4 regions of the Brevibacterium otitidis genome follow, and region 3 is predicted to be linked to each of the others. Evidence: riboswitches for the same ligand, from Rfam matches in the RefSeq annotation. Region 3 holds a riboswitch; each other region holds the start of a gene.
The links. A riboswitch is a leader RNA that binds a small molecule or an ion and turns the genes downstream of it on or off. The one in region 3 is predicted to bind thiamine pyrophosphate.
Positions count from the first base shown of each region.

Region 1: linked by a shared signal. The riboswitch ahead of ACFFN1_RS01165 (TenA family protein) and the one ahead of ACFFN1_RS01330 (NUDIX hydrolase) in region 3 are both predicted to bind thiamine pyrophosphate.
Region 2: linked by a shared signal. The riboswitch ahead of thiC (phosphomethylpyrimidine synthase ThiC) and the one ahead of ACFFN1_RS01330 (NUDIX hydrolase) in region 3 are both predicted to bind thiamine pyrophosphate.
Region 4: linked by a shared signal. The riboswitch ahead of ACFFN1_RS16075 (ECF transporter S component) and the one ahead of ACFFN1_RS01330 (NUDIX hydrolase) in region 3 are both predicted to bind thiamine pyrophosphate.

Region 1 covers NZ_JBHMAU010000014.1:15,011-20,191, reverse strand. Annotated here, with positions in the region: gene ACFFN1_RS01180 (DUF779 domain-containing protein) at 1-30, shown strand, start outside; gene ACFFN1_RS01175 (L,D-transpeptidase) at 315-1,952, opposite strand; RNA gene ffs (signal recognition particle sRNA small type) at 2,308-2,403, opposite strand; TPP riboswitch at 2,487-2,592, shown strand; gene ACFFN1_RS01165 (TenA family protein) at 2,581-3,285, shown strand; gene ACFFN1_RS01160 (peptidoglycan recognition protein family protein) at 3,330-4,925, opposite strand.
Region 2 covers NZ_JBHMAU010000032.1:27,741-32,921, forward strand. Annotated here, with positions in the region: gene lysX (bifunctional lysylphosphatidylglycerol synthetase/lysine--tRNA ligase LysX) at 1-2,364, shown strand, start outside; gene chrA (chromate efflux transporter) at 2,422-3,672, opposite strand; TPP riboswitch at 3,751-3,858, shown strand; gene thiC (phosphomethylpyrimidine synthase ThiC) at 3,855-5,181, shown strand, end outside.
Region 3 covers NZ_JBHMAU010000017.1:2,896-8,076, forward strand. Annotated here, with positions in the region: gene ACFFN1_RS01320 (nucleoside 2-deoxyribosyltransferase) at 1-80, opposite strand, end outside; gene thiD (bifunctional hydroxymethylpyrimidine kinase/phosphomethylpyrimidine kinase) at 178-978, opposite strand; gene ACFFN1_RS01330 (NUDIX hydrolase) at 975-1,442, opposite strand; TPP riboswitch at 1,476-1,594, opposite strand; partial or broken gene ACFFN1_RS01335 (HAD-IC family P-type ATPase) at 2,043-2,669, shown strand; gene ACFFN1_RS01340 (sodium:solute symporter family protein) at 2,689-4,281, opposite strand; gene ACFFN1_RS01345 (CobW family GTP-binding protein) at 4,427-5,181, opposite strand, start outside.
Region 4 covers NZ_JBHMAU010000132.1:37,431-42,611, reverse strand. Annotated here, with positions in the region: gene ACFFN1_RS16080 (ABC transporter ATP-binding protein) at 1-501, opposite strand, end outside; gene ACFFN1_RS16075 (ECF transporter S component) at 501-1,142, opposite strand; TPP riboswitch at 1,172-1,277, opposite strand; gene ACFFN1_RS16070 (DUF4916 domain-containing protein) at 1,278-1,817, opposite strand; gene ACFFN1_RS16065 (hypothetical protein) at 1,918-2,859, shown strand; gene ACFFN1_RS16060 (MmgE/PrpD family protein) at 3,131-4,627, shown strand; gene prpB (methylisocitrate lyase) at 4,627-5,181, shown strand, end outside.

The sequences.
Region 1 (5,181 bases), on a different contig from region 3:
TCGACCCTCATGGACGTCGACGAGAGCTGAGAACCGCGGCTGCCGAGCCGCGGCTGCTGAGCCGCGGCTGCTGAGCCGCACTTGGCGGGGCAGCAGCCGCGCCCGGCGGACAACAGCACCCCACGCCGGCACGGATCACAGCACCCGGCACACAACAGGGCCCAGGAGGACATCCTCCTGGGCCCTGTTCATCCGCGCAGCCGCGCACCTGATGTTATGCAACCGCACGAGCCGTCACACAGCGAGCCTCAATCCAGCAGAGACCACATCCAACAGAGACCACATCTAGCAAGACCACATCCAGCAGAGACCGCTCAGTCGAGTGCGGAGAGCTCCTTCCAGTCCTCCCAGTCGTAGACCCAGTCGGAGACGTCGGAGGCATCCGTCGACAGCGAGACCGAGGATCCCTGCACGATGACCGGGTCGCCGTAGATCGCGGTGTCGTAGTACTCCTTGGCGCGTTCATTCGTGAGGTTGATGCAGCCGTGGGAGACGTTCGCCGAGCCCTGCGAGCCGGCCGACCACGGCGCACCGTGGATGAATTCGCCGTTGTTGTGGATGCGCACCGCCCAGCGCACCGGGGTCGAATAGCCCCAGCGCTCCGAGGTCATCGTGTAGTTCGCCGCCTTCGACATGACGATGTGCGTGCCGTTGTACGACGGGGAGCGCGGAGCGCCGAGCGAAGCCGGGAAGTCCATGACCGTCTCGTCACCGCGGGTCACCACCATCCGGTGCGTCTTGGCATCGGCGGTCGTCGTCTGCTCGCGGCCGATCGAGAAGTCCAGCGAGACGTCCTTCTCGCCGAAGCGGGTGTCGGAGAACGGCACGTCCTCAAGCGCCATCTGCACCTTGACCTTGGAGTGCTCCGGCCAGAACTCCTTGGGCCGGTAGTGCACGCGCGAGATCCCGTCGGTGTCGTAGAGCCAGCCCCACGAGCCTTCGACGTCGATCTCCTTGCCGTCCTCGTCGGTGACCTCGACGGAGAGCCGGTGCTCGATCTCATCGCGGTGCGACTCCGGCACAGTGGCACCGATGTTCACGATGATCGGGGCGGCCACGCCGACCTCCTGATCGTCGCCGATGACGGTGAACACCCGCGCCGAACGGCCCTGCGGTTCGGTCGTCGTGATGGTGCCCGAGGCCTCGTGCTCGCCGCCGTCGGGCGCGATCGTCTTCGCCGTCCACTCGTAGGTGGCGCTGCCCGCCAGACCGTAGTCGGAGACCCACCGCGTGCCCTGCGGCTCGGCGGATCCGGAGGAGTCGTCGCCCTCATCGGAGGCATCGTCGTCGTCAGCTTCGTCGGTGGCGTCGTCAGCCGCGTCGCCTTCAGCCGCGTCGCCGTCAGTCGCGTCGCCGTCAGTCGCGTCGCCGTCAGTCGCGTCGCCTTCTGCCGCGTCGCCGGCGTCTTCGGTGCTGTCGGCGGTGCTGCCGCCGGCCTGTGCTTCGGCGTCCGCGCCCGAGGTGGCCGGCGCCTCGTCGGATTCCGTTTCCTCGGCATCGGGGTCGCCTGTCTCTGCGTCCCCGGCATCAGAGTCGCCATCGGTGCCGTCACCATTGTCGTCGCCGCTGTCGGCATCGGAACCGTCATCGAAGGTGCCGGCGACGGTGACCTCGGGGTGATCGGCATCGGTGACGGTCACCTCGGCGAACTCGCCACCGGTGACGGTGAGGGCGAAATGACCCGTCGGCGAGATCTCAAGATCGGTGCCCGAGGCGCTGGCGGCATCCCCGCCGGCAGCGGCATCGGTCGCGTCATCGGAGCCCTCGTCGGCGGCCGCGTCGTCAGCGTCGGGATCCTCGACAGCCGAGACTGACACCTCGGGAGCGGGATCCGGGGCCTGGCTGGGCGTCTCCGCGGACCCGCGCTCCGTCTCGGTGGGGGAGCTGCAGGCAGCGAGAGTGGCTGACAGCGCAATGGCGAAGCCGACGGCGAGGGGATGACGACGAAGCACGGTTGAACCTTTCTCATTCCAGCTGCCTGCGGCCTCCATCGGCGGCAGGTGATCGTGATCTGCGGACCTGCGAGCGCGGACACGAATCAGAAGGACAGCTCAAATATAGGGCGCACGATATAACAGCTAGAGCACAAACGGGCCAGCCGATCCGCGTCATCTCGGGGAATGTAGGCGGTGACCAGCGCTAACAACTGTTAGCGATGTTGCGCAATTGTGATAGCGGTTCTTCGGCAGGCGGCCGCGCGGCGCGCGGATCGGCGCGCACAAGCCGAAATCGCGGGTTCGGAGAGCTGTCACCGAGCCCCTGCCGAGGCAGCGGTTGAGCCCCCGCATGGGGGAAAGACAGAGGGGAAAGAAGGACTCCCCGCGCACCCGCCAGAGCTCGCTTACCCTTGCTGCCTTCCGGCCCTGGGGGAGTTCACAAGATGACGCCGCACGGGGAGCCGCATAACAGTCTAGTCCAGGCGGCGAACCGAACCAAAAACGCCGGAGCCGGCCACCGCCTCGGGCGCGGGAGATGGGCTACAGTGAGGGTGTTGACAGGGGAGCGCCCGAGGTGGGCGCTGAGAGTGCAGATGCAGACCCTACGAACCTGATCCGGGTGATACCGGCGGAGGGAGATCACATGACATCGACGAATCCTATTCAGACGACGCTCACCGTCGCCCCCGACTCACCAGTCGGCCGGCTGCGGCTCGGACGCTCTGCCGCGCAGTGGGATGCTGCGGTCGGTCACCGCTTCGTGGACGAACTGTTCGCCGGCAGCATCGACGACGGCGTGCTGGCTGGCTACCTCGTGCAGGACTACCAGTTCTTCGACGCCTTCCTCTCGATGCTCGGCGGCTGCGTGGCCCATGCCGACCGGCTGGAGTCCAAGCTGCGCTTCGCCGCCCAGCTGGGCATGCTCGCCGCCGATGAGGACGGCTACTTCCAGCAGGCCTTCACGCAGCTGGGCGTGCCTGAGGAGCAGTGGCGGGACCCGGAGCTCTCGCGCGCGGCTGCCGGCTTCCAGTCCGAGATGTACGACGCGGTCGCGCAGGCTGAGTATGCCGATCTGCTCGTGATGCTTGTCATCGCCGAGTGGCTCTACCTCGACTGGGGTGAGCGCGATGCCGAGCTGCCAGAGCGCTATGTGCACTCCGAGTGGATCGAGCTGCACCGCGGTGAGGCCTTCGCCTCGTGGTGCCAGTTCCTCGTCGATGAGCTCAACCGCGTGTGGCCGGCCGCCGAGGCCGCCGGGCGAGCCGCGGAGCTCACCGCCCGCTGGGAGCGTGCCGTAGCGCTGGAGCTCGACTTCTTCGACGTCACCTACGAAGGCCACGCGGACTGACGAGCCGTGTGACCGCGGCCGGCTCCTCCGAACCTGTGCGCCGCTCAGGCGCTGCGGTCGGCGGCTCCAGGCTGCAGACCGCTGTCCGCCTCCTCCTTCTTGCCGTCCTCGGACGTGCCGTCCTTCGACTCGCCCTTGGGCTTGTCGTCCGACTTCTTGTCCTTCTTCTCCTCGTCCTTCGCGACCGGACCGCCGTTCTTCTGGATCTCGGCGATGTCCTTGCGCATCTGCGGCAGCTTCGCGTAGAACGCATCTCCAGGGCAGTCGGTGGAGCCGAGGTCGCGGTGGCCGGAGACCGTGCTGATCTCGCGGTCCTTCAGCTTCGTCTTTGCATCACCGCCGACACCGGACAGCGACAGCTTCCAGGCGATCGCATGATTGACGGCGTCGATCGTCTTCTGCGGCGGGGCCTCCTTGTTGTAGGTGCCCATGACGGAGATGCCGAAGGTGCCCTCGTTGTAGCCCATGACATGGGCGCCCACGGTGTTCTTCTCCAGCCCGCCGCCGCGGCCCTCCCAGAGCCGTCCGTACTTGTCGGCGAGCATGTTGTAGCCGATGTCATCCCAGCCGCGGCCCTGCTGGTGGTAGTGCTGGATGCCGCGCAGGATCGCCGGCACGTCCTCAGCCGAATAGTCATTCGATCCGCTGGTGTGATGGACGACGGCGGCCTGCACCTTCTTCGTCTCGTCAGGCTTCTCCGCCGGCTTGGCCGCACCCCAGTCCTTGCGGGTGCGGATCTCCGGCTTCTTGACGTCCTTCTTCTCGTCCTTGCCGACGGTCTGCGTCGCGGCCTCACCAGGTGCGTAGGCCATCGTCGCCGCGCCCGAGGCGGTCCTCGCCGAGGCGCCCGCCTGGCCGGTGCCGGGCACCTCGGTGATCTCCGGCGCCTCGGGAGCGGGCTGCTCGTCCTCGGTCACCGAGATGTTCGACTCCACGGCAGCGGCGTCACCGGCCCAGCGCTTGGGATCGATGCTGAGGATCCGCGCATGCTGCGGCACGGCATCGCCGAGGATGCGCACCTGCGCGGCGTCCATCCCGGCCATCGAGAACGGTTCGGTGCCGGACTCGCCGCCCTGGGCGGGGTCGTTGTCGGTGTCGAGACCCGACCACGCACTCCACTCGCCGCCGGTGCGGGTGCGGATCTCGACCTCGGCGTCGTCCGCGCCGCCCCACACCACGCCGATGATCCCCGGCGCGTCGTCAGCGGGCTCGACGACACCGGACAGGGCGGCGATCGTGCGGCCGTCCTCGGTGATGTCGGAGGCAGAGCCGTGGATCGCATCGCCTGCCGGCTCGGCAGCCGGGGACGCTGCTCCCGCTGCCGAGGTGCCGGCCGGCGTGGCAGGGTAGGCCAGGGGCTGTGCCGCGGCCGTGCCGCTGGAGCCCGGGGCCGGTGCGCGCAGCAGCGAGGGCAGGAAGGACATGCCGGTCGCGTTCTGCTGCGCCGAGGAGGCTGCAGCAGCCGAGCGGCCACGGGCACCAGGGAGCCCGAGGCCGTCTTCGCTGATGTCGGCGAAGACGATCTCATTCATCTCAGGCGCCGGGTGCTTGCTGGATGCGGCGATGGACGGGGCGAGCCCGAGGCTGGTCAGCATGCTGGCGGCGACCGCAGTCGCAGCCGCAGAGACGATATAGCGCATATATGCCTTTCAGGGAAGGGGAAGACAGGCATTTCGGTGATGGCCGACGCTGGCTGCGCAGAACTCACCGTGTGCCACTATGACATGCTCAGGCGCAGATGTCTTCATCGACGACACGGTTGGGCAGGAGTCGTTGCCGAATCGAGTTGTTTCCCAGCGGTGTGCTCGTGCGGTGGTGGGCCGATGCTGCGGTGCAGGTATCTGCCTGGCGGCGGGAGCCTCGATTTCGCTTAGCGTTCGGCTTCCGGTAAGATTC
Region 2 (5,181 bases), on a different contig from region 3:
ATTGATGGCTGGATCGCCCACGCCCGCTCATTCGGGCAGGTCCCGGTGGCCTGTTCGGTCTCCGAAGCCGGCGCGCGGGCCTTCGCCGCCCGCGGCTTCTCGATCATCCCGATGGGCGATGAGGCGATCATCCGCCCGCAGCAGTTCGATCTGCGCCTCTCCGGCCTGGCTGAGGTCGCCCGCGCCGCCAAGCGCGTCGCCCGGGCCGGTGTGTCGATCCAGGTGAGGCGGCTCTCCGAGCTGCCCACCGCGGAGCTGCAGGAGTGGGGCCGGTGCGCTGAGAGGTGGCGTGGCGGGGAGGCCGACCGCGGGTTCACGATGGCACTGAATCGCTGGGGCGATCCCGCTGACGCTGACACCGTCATCGTCACCGCCGCCGGCGCCGAGGGGCCGGTCGGGCTGCTGAGCTTCGTTCCCGTCGGCTCTGGGCTGAGTCTCGATGTCATGCGCCATGACCGCCGGCTGGCCCCCAACGGCATCACCGAGGCGATGGTCGCAGCACTCGTCGGCTGGGCCGAAGAGCACGGCATCGACGAGGTGTCGCTCAACTTCGTGATGTTCCGCCGCTTGTTCTCCGAAGCCGAACGCGTCGGACGCAGGCCGAGCGTTGGCTTCCAGTCCCGGCTGCTCGGCTTCTTCGACCGCTACTTCCAGCTCGAATCGCTGTACCGCTCGAACAAGAAGTACCTGCCCGACTGGCGTCCGCGCTATCTGTGCGTACCGGTCTCCGGTGCCCTCGCCCCGGCCGCGCTGGCCTTCTCGATGGCGGAGGGCTTCCTGCCGGAGGTGTTCGGCCGGCCGGCAGCCGGTGGTGAGCTCAACGACTCCGAGCTGCAGGAGCTCAGCGCAGCGCTGAGTGCGGTGCGGGCTGAGCGGATGCCGCAGCAGGCCCGCCGTGCACCGGTGACGCAGCACCGCATCGACCACGCCGAACAGCTGCAGGCGGCCGGCCTGCCGCCGTATCCGATCGGGCTGCGGGCACAGCGGTCGCTGGCCGAGATCGGCGGGATCGATGCGTGGCCCGACGAGGTGCCGGTCAGCGGCCGGATCCGGCATCTGCGCCGGCACGGCGGTGTCGTCTTCGCCGACCTCATCGACCGTGACGCGAACGTGCAGGTGGTGCTCGAGCGCGACAGCCTCGACGGTGACTTCGCGGCACTCACCGATGCTCTCGACACCGGTGACATCGTCGTGGTCACCGGCCGGCGGGGGCGCTCACGCACCGGCACCCCGTCGGTCCTCGCCACCGGGCTGACGCCGGCGGCCAAGGCGCTTGTGCCGATCCCGTTCGGGGGCATCGGCAATGCGGAGTTCCGGGCCCGGCACCGATCTCTCGATCTGCTCGTCAACCCGGCAGCGCTGCGCCTGCTCGAAACGCGGTCGCAGGTGATGGCGACCACCCGCCGGGTGCTGACCGAGCGCGGCTTCGCCGAGGTCGAGACCCCGGTACTCAACACGGTCCACGGCGGGGCGACCGCCCGGCCGTTCCACACCTACATCAACGCCTATTCGACGCCGCTGACGCTGCGCATCGCCCCGGAGCTCTACCTCAAGCGGCTGCTCGTGGCCGGTTCGGGCCCGATCTTCGAACTGTCGCGCAACTTCCGCAACGAAGGCGCCGATGCCACGCACAACCCGGAGTTCACCTCCCTGGAGGCGTATCTGCCGTTCTCCGACTATGTCGATATGGCGCGGCTGACGCAGCAACTCATCCAGACTGTGGCCACGACGATCCACGGCAGCCCTCAGCTGCCGCTGCTCACCGGCGACCTCGACGACTCCGGAGCACCGGCCCGGGAGCTGACCGACATCTCCGGGGACTGGCCGCTGGTGCCGGTGTGCGAAGCGCTCTCCCAGCGGCTGGCCGCACCGATCTCACTGGACACGGACATGGAGATCCTCATGGAGCTCGCCCGCGATCACGGCATCGCCCTGACGCAGACGATGGGGCCCGGTGCGATCATCGAGGAGCTCTATGGCGAGCTCGTCGAGGCGGAGACCGTCACGCCGACCTTCTACTGCGATTTCCCCGCCGAGACCTCGCCGCTGACCGGCCCGCACCGGTCGAAACCGGGACTGGTCGAGCGCTGGGATCTCGTCATCAACGGCATGGAGGTCGGCACCGCCTACTCCGAGCTGGCCGATCCGATCGAGCAGCGGCGCCGGCTGACCGAGCAGTCGTGGAAGGCCGCCCACGGCGACGCCGAGGCGATGGAGGTCGATGAGGACTTCCTCGCCGCGCTCGAGGCGGGGATGCCGCCGGCAGGCGGGCTCGGAATCGGCATGGATCGGCTCGTCATGCTCATGACGAACACCACGATCCGAGAGGTGCTGACTTTCCCGTTCGTGCGTCCCCGCCGCTGAGCCCGGCGCTGCAGCCCCGAGGAGCCCGGCGGTTCAGCCCCCACTGCGCCCGGCGGTTCAGAGGACGAAGACGCCGAGCAGTCCGGCGGCGATGACAACGGCCCAGGCCGGAGCCTTCCACGCGCTCAGCGCGACGAAGGCGGCAGCTCCGATGACGAGTGTCAGCGCAGAGGTGATGCCGGTGGTGAAGACCGGCTGGTACAGCGCGGCAGCGAGGATCCCGACCACGCCGGCGTTGACGCCGCTCAGCGCCCGGCGAGCCAGCCGGTGCGCGGCAAGCCTCTGCCACAGCGGCAGGGTGCCGATGACGAGCAGCGCTGCCGGCAGGAATACCGCGCCCAGCGCGATCGCCGCGCCCACCGCTCCCGTAGCCGAGGTGGTGCTCACCGTGCCGAGGTAGGCGGCGAAGGTGAACAGCGGGCCGGGCACTGCCTGGGCGGCACCGTACCCGGCGAGGAAGGCGTCGTTCGAGACGATCCCGGTGGGCACGAGCTCGGCCTGCAGCAGCGGCAGCACGACGTGCCCGCCGCCGAACACGAGCGCGCCGGCACGGTAGAACACATCGGCCAGCTGCAGCGCATCGCTGCCGGTGAGCCGCGCGATGACTGGCAGCCCGATGAGCAGGACGGCGAAGAGGATGAGGCTGCCGGCGGCCGCCGGCATCGGCACACGCACCCGGAACAGGTGCCCCTGCCCGTCTGAGGCGTCTGCCGCCTCGGGCACGGCCGGACGCAGCCACACCAACCCGATGATGCCGGCGAGCACGATCGCAGCGACCTGCGCCCATGCGGTGGGCACCAGCAGGGCGATGGCCAGGGCGGCGACCGCGATGCTCGCCCGCGGTGCGTCGGGAGTCAGCGAGCGCGCCATGCCGAGCACCGCATGCGCGACGACGGCAACGGCTGCGACCTTGAGTCCGGTGAGCCAGCCGGCGTCGCCGAGGTCGCCGAGGGCATGGATGCCGAAGCCGAAGGCCGCCAGCGCAAGCGCCGAGGGCAGGGTGAACGCGACCCAGGCGGCGAGCATGCCGGCGAAGCGGGCGCGCTTGAGGCCCAGCGCCATACCGACCTGGCTGGAGGCCGGGCCCGGCAGGAACTGGCACAGCGCGACGAGATCGGCATAAGCGCGGTCGCTGAGCCAGCTGCGGCGCTCGACGAAGGCCTCACGGAAGTACCCGAGGTGGGCGACCGGACCGCCGAAGGAGGTGAGCCCCAGCCGCAGGAAGATCCAGAACACCTCGGCAACGGAGCCGCGGCTGGCGGGTGCAGCGGCAGGCGGGCGCTCAGGCGAGGAGGCGGAAGGCAGCATGCCTGCCATTCAACGACAGACAGGTGAACAGGAGGCGAACGACGGCTCCACCTCTCTGATCAGATGTGATATAGATTGAGCTGACCACGCGGGAGCCTCACAGTGAGGCTGAGACCGGACACGGCGTCCGGGACCGCTGAACCTGATTCGGTTAATACCGACGTAGGAAGTGAGGGACATCGTTGTCTGCATTCCCCCCTGAGAACACGCACGCCTCCGAGACCGCTGCTGACCAGCCGCGCTCCGAGCAGCACCACAAGCACCGCCTCGGGTGGGTTGAGGATGCTGCGCACGGCATCCGCGTGCCCGTCACTGAGATCCACCTCGACGACTCGCCCGGCCAACGGGCCAATCCCCCGGTCCAGGTCTACCGGACGATGGGACCCGGCAGCGTGCCCGAGGAGGGACTGGCACCGTGGCGTGCGGAGTGGATCGCCGCCCGTGGGGACTCCGAAGAGCACACGGGCCGCGGCAGGAAGCTCGCCGATGACGGCCGGGCGGCAGTCCGCCGCGGCCGGCCCTCCCAGCAGTGGCAGGGCCGGGTGCCCACACCTCGGCGGGCCAAGCCCGGCAAGCGGGTGACGCAGATGCACTACGCACGCACCGGTGTCATCACCCCCGAGATGCGCTTCGTCGCACTGCGCGAACAATGCGACGTCGAACTCGTCAGAAGCGAAGTCGCCGCCGGCCGGGCGATCATCCCGGCCAACATCAACCACCCGGAGTCCGAGCCCATGATCATCGGGCGGAAGTTCCTCGTCAAGATCAACGCCAACATCGGCAACTCCGCTGTCACCAGCTCGATCAGCGAGGAGGTCGCCAAGCTCAACTGGGCGGCCAAGTGGGGCGCCGATACGCTCATGGATCTTTCGACGGGCAACGACATCCACACCACCCGCGAATGGATCCTGCGCAACTCCCCCATCCCGATCGGCACCGTGCCGATCTACCAAGCTCTGGAGAAGGTCGATGGTGAGGCGGAGAAGCTGACGTGGGAGATCTACCGCGACACCGTCATCGAACAGTGCGAACAGGGCGTCGACTACATGACCGTCCATGCCGGTGTGCTGCTGCGCTACGTGCCGCTGACCGCCGAACGGGTCACCGGGATCGTCTCGCGCGGCGGATCGATCATGGCCGGATGGTGCCTGGCGCATCACGAGGAGAACTTCCTCTACACCCACTTCGATGAGCTGTGCGAGATCTTCGCCCAGTACGACGTCGCCTTCTCCTTAGGCGATGGCCTGCGCCCGGGTTCGATCGCCGATGCCAACGATGCCGCGCAGTTCGCTGAGCTCGACACGCTGGCTGAGCTGACCCAGCGGGCGTGGGAGCACGACGTGCAGGTCATGGTCGAAGGACCTGGCCACATTCCGCTGCACAGGATCCGTGAGAACGTCGAGCGTCAGCAGGAGCTGTGCCACGGTGCGCCCTTCTACACCCTCGGCCCGCTCGTGACCGACATCGCGCCTGGTTATGATCACATCACCTCGGCGATCGGGGCGACGG
Region 3 (5,181 bases):
GAACCTCGCATCACATGTATGTCGGAATCGACGAGCGCTTTGAATGGGCCCGCGAGAAACATCTTTCGCGTCTCGGTCACAATTGTTCTCCTTCACGAGTTGAGTGGCGCCAATAGCATGATCTGGTTGCCAGGACTTTCTGGCGTCGACACATACGGTGAGTGGTTTCGGCACGGATTATTCCCGCGGACAGAGCTGGTGAAAGTGATGCACGGGACCGTGGCCGTGACCGACGTCGAGGAGGTCGCTGGCGATGAGAGCATCGTGAAGATACCGCTCGGCCTGGCGCGCACTGTCTTGCGCCGAGTGATTGGGCAGCAGCGAGGCGATCGCCGACGACAGTGTGCAGCCGGTTCCGTGGTCGTTGAGAGTCTTGACTCTGGCGGCGGTGAATGCACGGGCTCCCTCCGGCCCGCAGATAGTCGACGTGGGACGCCTCGTGCGTGAGGTGTCCGCCCTGAGTAGCACCCAGGGAGAACCGAGGCTGCGCAGCCGGGTGCCCTGATCGTGCATCTGCTGCCAAGTTGTGGCTTCCTTGGTGTCGAGGGGGACCGCAGCCTCGGGGAGGTTCGGCGTGATGATCGTCGCCAGCGGGACGAGCGTGTCCCGGACGGCGGCCACGGCGTCGGTGTCGAGAAGGTGATCGCCGCTCTTGGTACCATTGCCGAGCACGATGTTCTCGGCTTCGTGCTGTCGGAGCCGGTCGGCGACGACCTCGGTGTTCGCGGCGTTGGCGACTATGCCGATCTTCACCGCGTCGACATGGACATCGTCGAAGACCGCATCGATCTGCTTGCCGACGAAAGAGGGGTCGAGGGGAACGAAGGAGCGCACGCCGCAAGTGTTCTGAGCAACGACCGCGGCGGCGGCTGTCACACCGTAGGCACCTATCGCTGTGAACGCCTTGAGATCGGCCTGGACACCAGCACCACCGGTCGGGTCGGTTCCCGCTATCGAGAGGACAATGTGAATCGTCACGCTCTCACCTCGTTCTGCGCGACGGCAACGGCGTACCGGGCGACATCGACGACGTCCTTGCTCAGCGCCAGCTGGGCGTCGTCGACCTCGTCGAGGGCAAACCACCCAGCTTCTAGGGCATCGTCACCGGCACGCAGGGATCCGGACCGCCACTGGCACGCCACGGCGATGAGGACGAAGTGGCTGACCAGATCGCCATCCGTGCCGCGATCGAAGGCATCGATCGTCGTCAGGACGCCGATGGCGTCGCCCACGAGACTAGTCTCCTCGTCCAGCTCACGCTCGGCTGCTTGCGTGATGGTTTCTCCGAACTCGATTTTCCCACCGGGGAAGCCCCAGTACCCGGCATCGGGCGGATTCGCCCGACGCACCAAGGCCACACGGTCATCGTCGATGACGACGCAGAGAACGGCGACCGTCGGCCGCGCACGGCCGACGTCGGAATCGGCGGGAGGAATCGACACTGTGGCCTCACTTCTGGAGGCCAGCGACGGGAGCAAGCCCTACGAGACCAGTCCCTTCGCCGGCATGATCCGGATCAGGTTCTAAGGGTCACCACGCCGACCATCGTCCAGTGGTATCTCAGCCCCTTGACGGGGCACCCCTCGGTAACACCGAGCCTACCAGAAGGCCGCCACTGTGTGTCCAGACTGTCGCCACAAGTCCCTGTCCCGCGGTCCGAGGCTGCGTGACACGAACCCCAACATCGGTGCAGATGGCGCGCCATAGAGCCCGGCACTCGTTACCGGCGCGATCAACGCGAGGCGGTATAAGCGTCGATCGCATTGTTGGAAACACGCCCGAGACCAGAGACGACATACCGATCTCACGCGCCCATTTCCGAAGCTCGGCCAGGGGATAGCGACGATGCTGACACGATGCATTGTTCAGCCTTTGCGGCGCACGAAATGGACGACTGAGGCTGACCGGCCGCGCCGCTATAACGTAGATGTCCAATGCGTGGGAGTGATGCGAGGGGAGGTGACAATTAGGGTGTCACGCTGCGGCTGCAGGTGAGTCAGTAATTGCTTCGTACCCGACAGGTGTCAATCGGCCCAACCGGGCTGGCCGACGGCGCCGTCATCGGTGCGCTGCGGCTGGCCGATGAGATCCGCGCGGAATCGCACGATGCCGTCGCTGCCCTGCATGCAGCCGGGGTGCAGGTCGTAATGATCACCGGTGACGCACAGGCAGTTGCCAACACCGTCGCAGCAGAGCTCGGCATCGACCGGGTGTTCGCCGGCGTCAGGCCCGAGGACAAAGCCGCCACAGTGGAGGAGCTCCAACGTGAGGGCAGGCGTGTGGCGATGGTCGGGGACGGCGTCAACGATGCTCCCGCGCTCGCCCAGGCAGACGTCGGTATCGCGATCGGTGCGGGCACCGATGTGGCGATCGGCTCCGCTGGTGTCATCCTCGCCTCGTCGGATCCGCGTTTGGTGCTCTCGGTCTTCGAACTGTCCCGTGCGACGTATCGGAAGATGAAGCAGAACCTGTGGTGGGCTGCCTGCTACAACCTCATCTCGGTTCCGCTTGCCGCCGGCGTGCTGGCACCGGTCGGCTTCGTGCTGCCGATGAGCATCGGCGCGATTCTCATGTCAGCCTCCACAGTAGTGGTGGCGCTCAACGCGCAGCTGCTGCGCCGTCTCGACCTCTCACCGGCTGCCAGCACCGCTGCCGTGCTCGAGTCCTGACGCACCGAACCGGATGACGTCACTCCGCCTGCGGCCGCTGCTGCTCAACGCCCGGTGACGCAGCCTCAGCTGTCCGTGCCGGTTGCGTGCCAGCGGCGACCTCCGCCTCGGGCGCGGTGGCCTGACCTGCTGCCGTCGACGTCCCCGCGGGGACGTCCCCAGCTGCAGCCGGCTCCTCATCGACACCATGTGTGCGCAGCTCGCCGGCTCGGTAGGCGTGGTAGTAGGCGACGACGACCTCGTCATCGGAGTGGCGGGTCGCCAGGCTCACGGCGATGAGCACGATGGCCGAGGTGATGAGTCCGGGCAGGATCTCGTGGATGCCGAAGGGCTGGCCGGAGAAGCGCCACAGCAGTGAGACGGCCATCGCTGCGATCATCGACCAGATGACGCCGCGCTTCGTCGCCCGCTTCCAGAACATCGCCGCGAGCACCGGCATGACGAGCGTGGTCGCGGTGAAGGACAGGGCGACCTGGTAGATCGCGATGATGTCCTTGATGACGAGGGCGATGCCGAGGCCGATGACTGCCATCGCCGCGACCGAGATCCGGGACACCTTGAGGATCTGATCGTCCTTCGCCTGCGGGTTGATCCAGCCCTGGTAGATGTCCTTGGAGATGTTGATCGCACCTGAGAGCAGGAACGAGGTCGCGCCGGTCAGCAGCGCAGCCAGCAGTGAGACCATCAGCAGCCCGCCGATCGAGCCGTGGAAGATCTCGGCGATGAACGAGGTGTAGATGACATCGGGCATGGTGCCGGCCGGGAACATCTGCAGGGCGGCGATGCCGATGACGATCGCCGCCGCGCCGATGAGCACAGAGACGGCGAAGCCGATGACGACCGCCCAGATGCCGACCCGGTCGCTCTTAGCTGCGGTGAGCCGCTGCCAGGTCGTCTGCCAGACGATGTAGAACGGGCCGAAGATGAGGAACCAGTTGAGCAGCTCGATGCCGCCGATCGAGGTGAAGGAGAAGTGATCGGCCGGGGTGTTCTCGATGATCGTGTCGATCCCGCCGACATAGTTGATGCCCATGATGAGGGTGATGATGACACCGGCGAGGATGACGAAGGTCTGGATCGCATCCGTCCAGGCGACGCTCGGCATCCCGCCGACGAGCGTGAACGCCAGGGTGACGACGAAGCCGGCGAGGATGCCCCAGAACACGGTCAGGTCGGTGATCGAGGCGAGGATCGCGCCCATGCCCACCAGCTGCATGCCGAACGTCGGGGTCATGTACAGCAACCCGACGATGAGGGCCGGGATGAGGGCTGCGACCTTGCCGAAGCGGCGGGCGAAGAGCTCAGGCACGGTGTAGAGCCGCAGCCGGCGGATCACCGGGCCCAGCAGCAGCACAGCGGCGATGGTGAAGCTGGCGTAGGCCACACCGGTGATGTTGTACGACAGCCCCATCTCGAAGCCCTTGCCCGCACCGCCGATGAGGGCGGCCGAACCGGTGACGGTGGCGATGACCGAACCGCAGATGGGGAAGAACCCGAGTCTGAAGTCGGCCATGACATAGCCGTCAGCGCTCTTGACGCGAGTCGTGGCGACGACGCTGATGACGAGCAGCAGCAGCAGGAAGCCGATGATCCACACGAGATACCAGTTCATGGGCGCAGATTCTCCATCCCCGTTGATGAATATCCATCCTCATTGATGAATGCGTATTCCCTCACCATCCCGGCGATCGCCGCCGGTGGCCAGGACCAGTTCCGTCGCGCCCGATGGGTCCAGCACGGTGGTGGCGCAGGTGCGCTCAGTCACCGGTGAGCACAGGCGCGAGCGCGGCGGCCGCCGCATCGACGGCGGCCTGGGGATCTGCCCCGGCGGCGATGAGCACGAAGCCGTCGGTGGCCGGCCGGTCGGTGGGGCGCACGTCGATGCGGCGCCCGGAGAGCTGCACGGAGTGCGCCGTTCCCGAGGCGGTGGGCACGATCCCCTTCGCGCGCACGAGAGTGCCGGCGAGGGTGTCGAGCACACCGGTGAGTGCTTCGAGGCCGACAGGACCGGTGATCTCGACGGTGGCCGTGGCGTGCGCAGCCGCATGGAACGAGGCCGCAGCGTCATGGGCTCGCCGGTTGGGTGCGCTCGCTTCCGGCGCGGGTCCCCCAGCCGTGTCCGGGCCGCTCGCCTCAGCCGCCTGTGGTGCGGGTCCTCCCGCCGGTTGCCGTGCGCGTCCAGCCGCCTCCGGCACGGGGGTGCGCAGCGCCTCGGCGGCGGTGGCATCGGGATCGTCTGGATCCTGGACGACGATGACCGCCTGCCCGGCGGCCTGTCGGCAGGCGGCGACCGCCGCCTCGACCTGGGCGGGGGAGGCGAGGTCCGTCTTCGTCACGAGCACCACCTCGGCGGCGGCGAGCTGACCGGCGACCGCGTCGCCGACGTAGAGGTCGGCCAGCTGGCTGGTGATCGCTGTCGCGTCGGCGCACACGAGAACGGGACCGGCGCTGAAACCCGGATAGCTGCGCCAGACCGCCAGCTGGCCGGGATTGCCGACCCCGCTGACCTCGC
Region 4 (5,181 bases), on a different contig from region 3:
GAGGACCATGAGGCCAGGCGCCATGGCGAGCACGCCGGCCAGGGCGAGACGCTGCTTCTGCCCGCCGGACAGTGCTGAGGTCGGATGGTCCCACGGCAGGTCGAGGCCGACGGTGGCCAGCGCCTTGCGGGCGCGGGCGGGCATCGCGGCCGGGTCGACGCCGGTGTTCTCCATGCCGAAGCACACATCGTCGCCGAGCCGGGCGAGCACCACCTGCGCGTCCGGGTCCTGCAGGACGAGCCCAGTGGTGCCCGAGGTGGGATCCGGTGGGCGGCCGTCGACGAGCAGCTCGCCGGTCCGGTACCCGGATTCGGCCGGCAGGACTCCTGCGATCGCATGCAGCAGCGTCGACTTCCCGGCGCCCGAGGAGCCGAGCAGCAGGACGCGCTCACCGGCCTCGATGCGCAGGTCGATGTCGCTGACGGCGGCGCGCTTGCGGCCGGAGTGCCGCCAGCCGAAACCGCGGGCCAGGACGTCGACGCCGCGGGTCGCGGCTGCCATCAGACTTCTCGCGCGCTGCGTCCGGAGGCGAAGGCGCCCAACGCACCGGTGCGGGCGATCGCCTTGAGTGCGAACCACGACACGAGGCCGGCCAGGACCACGCCGGAGATGCCGGCGAAGACGGTGTAGAGCGCCTTGTGCTCAAACGTCCACGCAGCGTTGTAGAGGATGTTCTCGCCGATCGCCAGCGACAGCCCGGCACCCAGGCCGGCGAGCAGCGTGGCGATGAAGGTGTAGCGGCGGTAGCGCAGTGCGGCGAAGATGATCTCAGCGCCGAAGCCCTGGATGAGCCCGGTGACGATGACCATGAGCCCGAAGTAGTTGCCCGGCACCGCCGAGACGATCGCCGCGAGGACCTCGACGTACAGTGCCGCGCCGGGCTTGCGGATGATGAGCCCGCCGAGCACTCCGCCGAGCACCCACACGCCGGTCAGCAGGCCCTTGGTGGGCGGGTAGAGGGCCTGGAACGGGGCGCTGATCGTCTCCCAGGAGTTCGACCAGGCCCAGAACACGATGCCGATCGCGACGGCGAGCACCGAGGCGACGACGATGTCGACGACCCTCCAGCGCATCGTGGCCGGCACGCCGGCCGGAGTGGGGTTGGGTTCGGAATCGGTGTGGCGGGTCTGGACGTCAGACATCGCAAATCCTCCTTCAATCAGGCAAGGAGGGGTGAAGAGACTCGACTTCCTCCGGCGGTATGAACCGCGTCAGGTTCGAGGGTCTGCAACTGTGCACTCTCAGCGCTCCTCGTGAGCGCTCCCCTGTCGTCGCGTCTACGGTAGCAGACCCATGTACGCCAGGGCGGCTTTGACGATGTGCTCCTGTCCGTGGTTCATCTCCGCCACGATGTCCTCGCGCAGTGCTTCGTCAGGAGTGAGCCAGTCGAGGCTGAGCGCATCCTGGCGCGGTGTGCACTCACCCTGCACCGGCAGGATGTAGCACAGGGCGATCGCATGCTGGCGCGGATCGTGAAGCTTGGAGGCGCCCTCGGTCGGGAAGTACTCGGCGACGTGGAACGGGTTGAGCGAGCTCGGCAGCGACGGAAACGCCAGCGGCCCGAGGTCCTTCTCGGCATGGCGCATGAGCGCATCGCGCAGGGTCTCGTGGAAGCGCACCCGCCCGCCGATCACCTCGCGCACGAGCGAGCCGTCATCGCCGGTGCGCAACAGCAGCCCGACCTTCTCCGGCACACCGTGGTCGTCGAGCAGCACCGGCACCGCATTGATGTAGGCCATCGGCAGGCGTCTGCGCAGCCGGGCCAGCTCATCGGGTTCGAGCCAGTTCTCATCGAAAGCCAAAGCGGTGCGTGTCATAGTCCCATGGTTCCACACGGGCTCTGGTCAGGCCAGACTCCAGGCGCATGTCCCCAGGAGCGGGAGGCGTGAACCACCGGGGCTGCGATAGGTTCGGGGCATGAGCGATGACATGAACGAGCAGCACACCGGTCAGGATCAGCATCTCGCCGACGAGATCAACGCCCACTACCACCCGATCGCCATGACCCTCTTCGGCCTCCTGGACGCCGAGGATCAGATCGACCAGCCCGAATCCCAGGCCGTCGACGCCGCCCAGATCGCCGAGGTGTCGGTCGTGGCCGCCGCGCTGCGGATCTGGCACTGGGTCGCCTCCGGTCCGAACGCGCAGCGCCCGGCCGCCGAGACCGGCGAGCTGAGCGGTGAGGAGCTCGCCGCTGTCGCCGAACTCGCCGGACTCGAAGAGGCCGGTGGCGCCAAGACGCTGGCTGAGCTGCCGCTGACCGAGCGGGCCTGGGCGACGCTGCTGCTGACCGGCATGTTCGAACAGGCCGGGCCTGAGTCGGTGACGGTTGGTCTGCCTGAACTGTTCGGCCCCGTCGCCGAGGCGGTGGCTGCCGGCCGTGCGATCGAGCTCAGTGACGAGCAGGCTGGGGCGCTCGCCCGCTGGCTCAGCGTGTGGGCGCTCGCCGCGGCGAACCACTGGCAGCAGGTCAACACCCAGGTCACCGGTGCCGGTGACCTCGATATCCCGCTGTTCTCGACCCTGGCGATGTACCTCGGTGCCGGCGGGCGGGTGAGCCTGCCCGAATCCGAGCAGATCCACGCTGTGCTCGAGACCGACGAGCGGCTCAAGGCCCACACCGCCGAGTTCTTCCGGCTCCTCGGCTACGCCCCGGAGACGATCTCCGGGGAGAGCTTCGCCCATGCCGTGCTCGCCGGCACGTCTGAGACCCTGCTGCGGATCCTCGGCGACTGGCGCTCCGGCGGCGTGCTCACCGATGCCGGCGACGGCAAGCTCCGGGCGCATCCGGGAGCCCGGCTGTCGCTCATCACCCTCGTCTCGACCATCCAGGGCACCGGGCAGCCGGCAGAGGACTGAGCGAACAGGGGCATTAGCGCAGGCCAGCGGGCTGGCCGCGCAGCTGGGACGGGACCCGGTGAGCGAGGCCACATGTGCGCGTGGCATCCTAGAGAACGTACGGCGTTTGTGCTGCCCCTGCTCATGTTTTATCTTGATATCAAGATAAAGTGTGGCGTGGTGCTCAGCCCGTGCCGCTCATACAGTTGAATGCAGCCCGTGAGACGCTCGGGCACTGACGGTCAGCGTCGACGACCCATCGACGGCAGACGTCGAGACAAGGAGAATCTCCATGATCAACCATGAAGTCCGCACCTATAAGAGCTCGGAAGACCTCCCCCGCGAAGATCAGCTGGCCTGGAAGATCGCAGAAGTCGCATCCGATCCCGTCGCCGTCGACGCCGATGTGACGGACATGGTCATCAACCGCATCATCGACAACGCCGCCGTCGCCGCCGCCTCGGTCCGCCGCGCCGCCCCGACCCACGCACGCGAGCAGGCGCTGCCGCACAAGGCCGCCCCGGGCGCCACCGTCTTCGGCCAGCCGCTCGACGACACCGTCTCCCCGGAATGGGCTGCCTGGGCCAACGGCGTGGCCGTGCGCGAACTCGACTTCCACGACACCTTCCTCGCCAAGGACTATTCGCACCCCGGTGACAACATCCCGGCGATCCTCGCGGTCGCCCAGCACCTCGGCGTCGACGGCAAGGACCTCGTCAACGGCATCGCCACCGGCTACGAGATCCAGGTCGACCTCGTCAAGGGCATCTGCCTGCACGAGCACAAGATCGACCACGTCGCCCACCTCGGCCCCTCGGCGGCAGCCGGCATCGGTGCGATGCTGCACCTGCCCACCGAGGTGACCTTCCAGGCTGTGCAGCAGGCGCTGCACGTCACCACCGCCACCCGCCAGTCCCGCAAGGGCGAGATCTCCTCGTGGAAGGCCCACGCGCCGGCATTCGCCGGCAAGATGGCTGTCGAGGCCGTCGACCGTGCGATGCGCGGCGAAGGTGCGCCGAGCCCCATCTACGAAGGCGAAGACGGCTTCATCGCCTGGATCCTCTCCGGTCCCGAGGCCCGCTACACCGTGCCGCTGCCGGCCAAGGGCGAGGCCAAGCGCGCGATCCTCGACACCTACACCAAGGAGCACTCGGCTGAGTACCAGGCGCAGGCACTCATCGACCTCGCCCGCAAGATGGGCAGGGAGATCGACGATCTGACCGCGATCAAGAAGATCGTCATCCACACCTCGCACCACACCCACAACGTCATCGGCACCGGCGCCAACGACCCGCAGAAGATGGATCCGAAGGCCTCCCGCGAGACGCTGGACCACTCGATCATGTACATCTTCGCCGTCGCCATGGAGGACCAGGGCTGGCACCACGAGGACTCCTACGCCCCTGAGCGCGCCTCCCGCCCGGAGACCGTCGAACTGTGGCACAAGATCGAGACGACCGAAGATCCCGAGTGGACCCGCCGGTACCACTCGACCGATCCGGACGAGATGGCCTTCGGTGGCCGCGTCGAGATCGAATTTGAGGACGGCTCGACGATGGTCGACGAGATCGCCGTCGCCGACGCCCACCCGAATGGTGCGCGCCCGTTCGTCCGCGAGAACTACGTCGAGAAGTTCCGCACCCTCGCCAAGGGCATCATCGCCGAGGAGGAGCAGGACCGCTTCCTCGACCTCGTCCAGCGCCTGCCGGAGCTGTCCGCCGATGAGATCCGCGAACTGTCCTTCGTCGTCGAGGGCCTCGAGCACTCCGGCTCGAAGGGGATCTTCTGATGCTCGGCGCGACCACACCAGCAGCCCAGCGGCGCAAGCGGTTCCGCGAACTGCTCGCCGGCAGCGAGATCGTGCAGTTCCCGGGCGCGATCAACCCGATCAACGCCCAGATCATCGAGCAGCTCGGCTTCGAAGGCGTCTACATCTCCGGCGGTGCGTTCTCCGCAGCGCAGGGGCTGCCCGACATCGGGCTCACGACGCTCACCGAGGTCGTCGCCCACGGCCGGAACATCTCCCGGGTGACGAACCTGCCGACCTTCATCGACGCCGACACCGGCTGGGGTGAGGCGATGAATGTCGCCCGCACCGTCCAGGAGTTCGAGGACGCAGGCCTGGCGGGCATGCACCTGGAGGACCAGGTCAACCCCAAGCGCTGCGGCCACCTCGACGGCAAGGAGGTCGTCTCGACCGCCGAGATGGTCAAGCGGATCTCCGCGGCCGTCAAGGGCCGCCGGGATGAGAACTTCGTCATCTGCGCCCGCACCGACGCCCGCGCCGGAGAGGGCCTTGATGCCGCGATCGACCGGGCGAAGGCCTACGCCGATGCCGGGGCG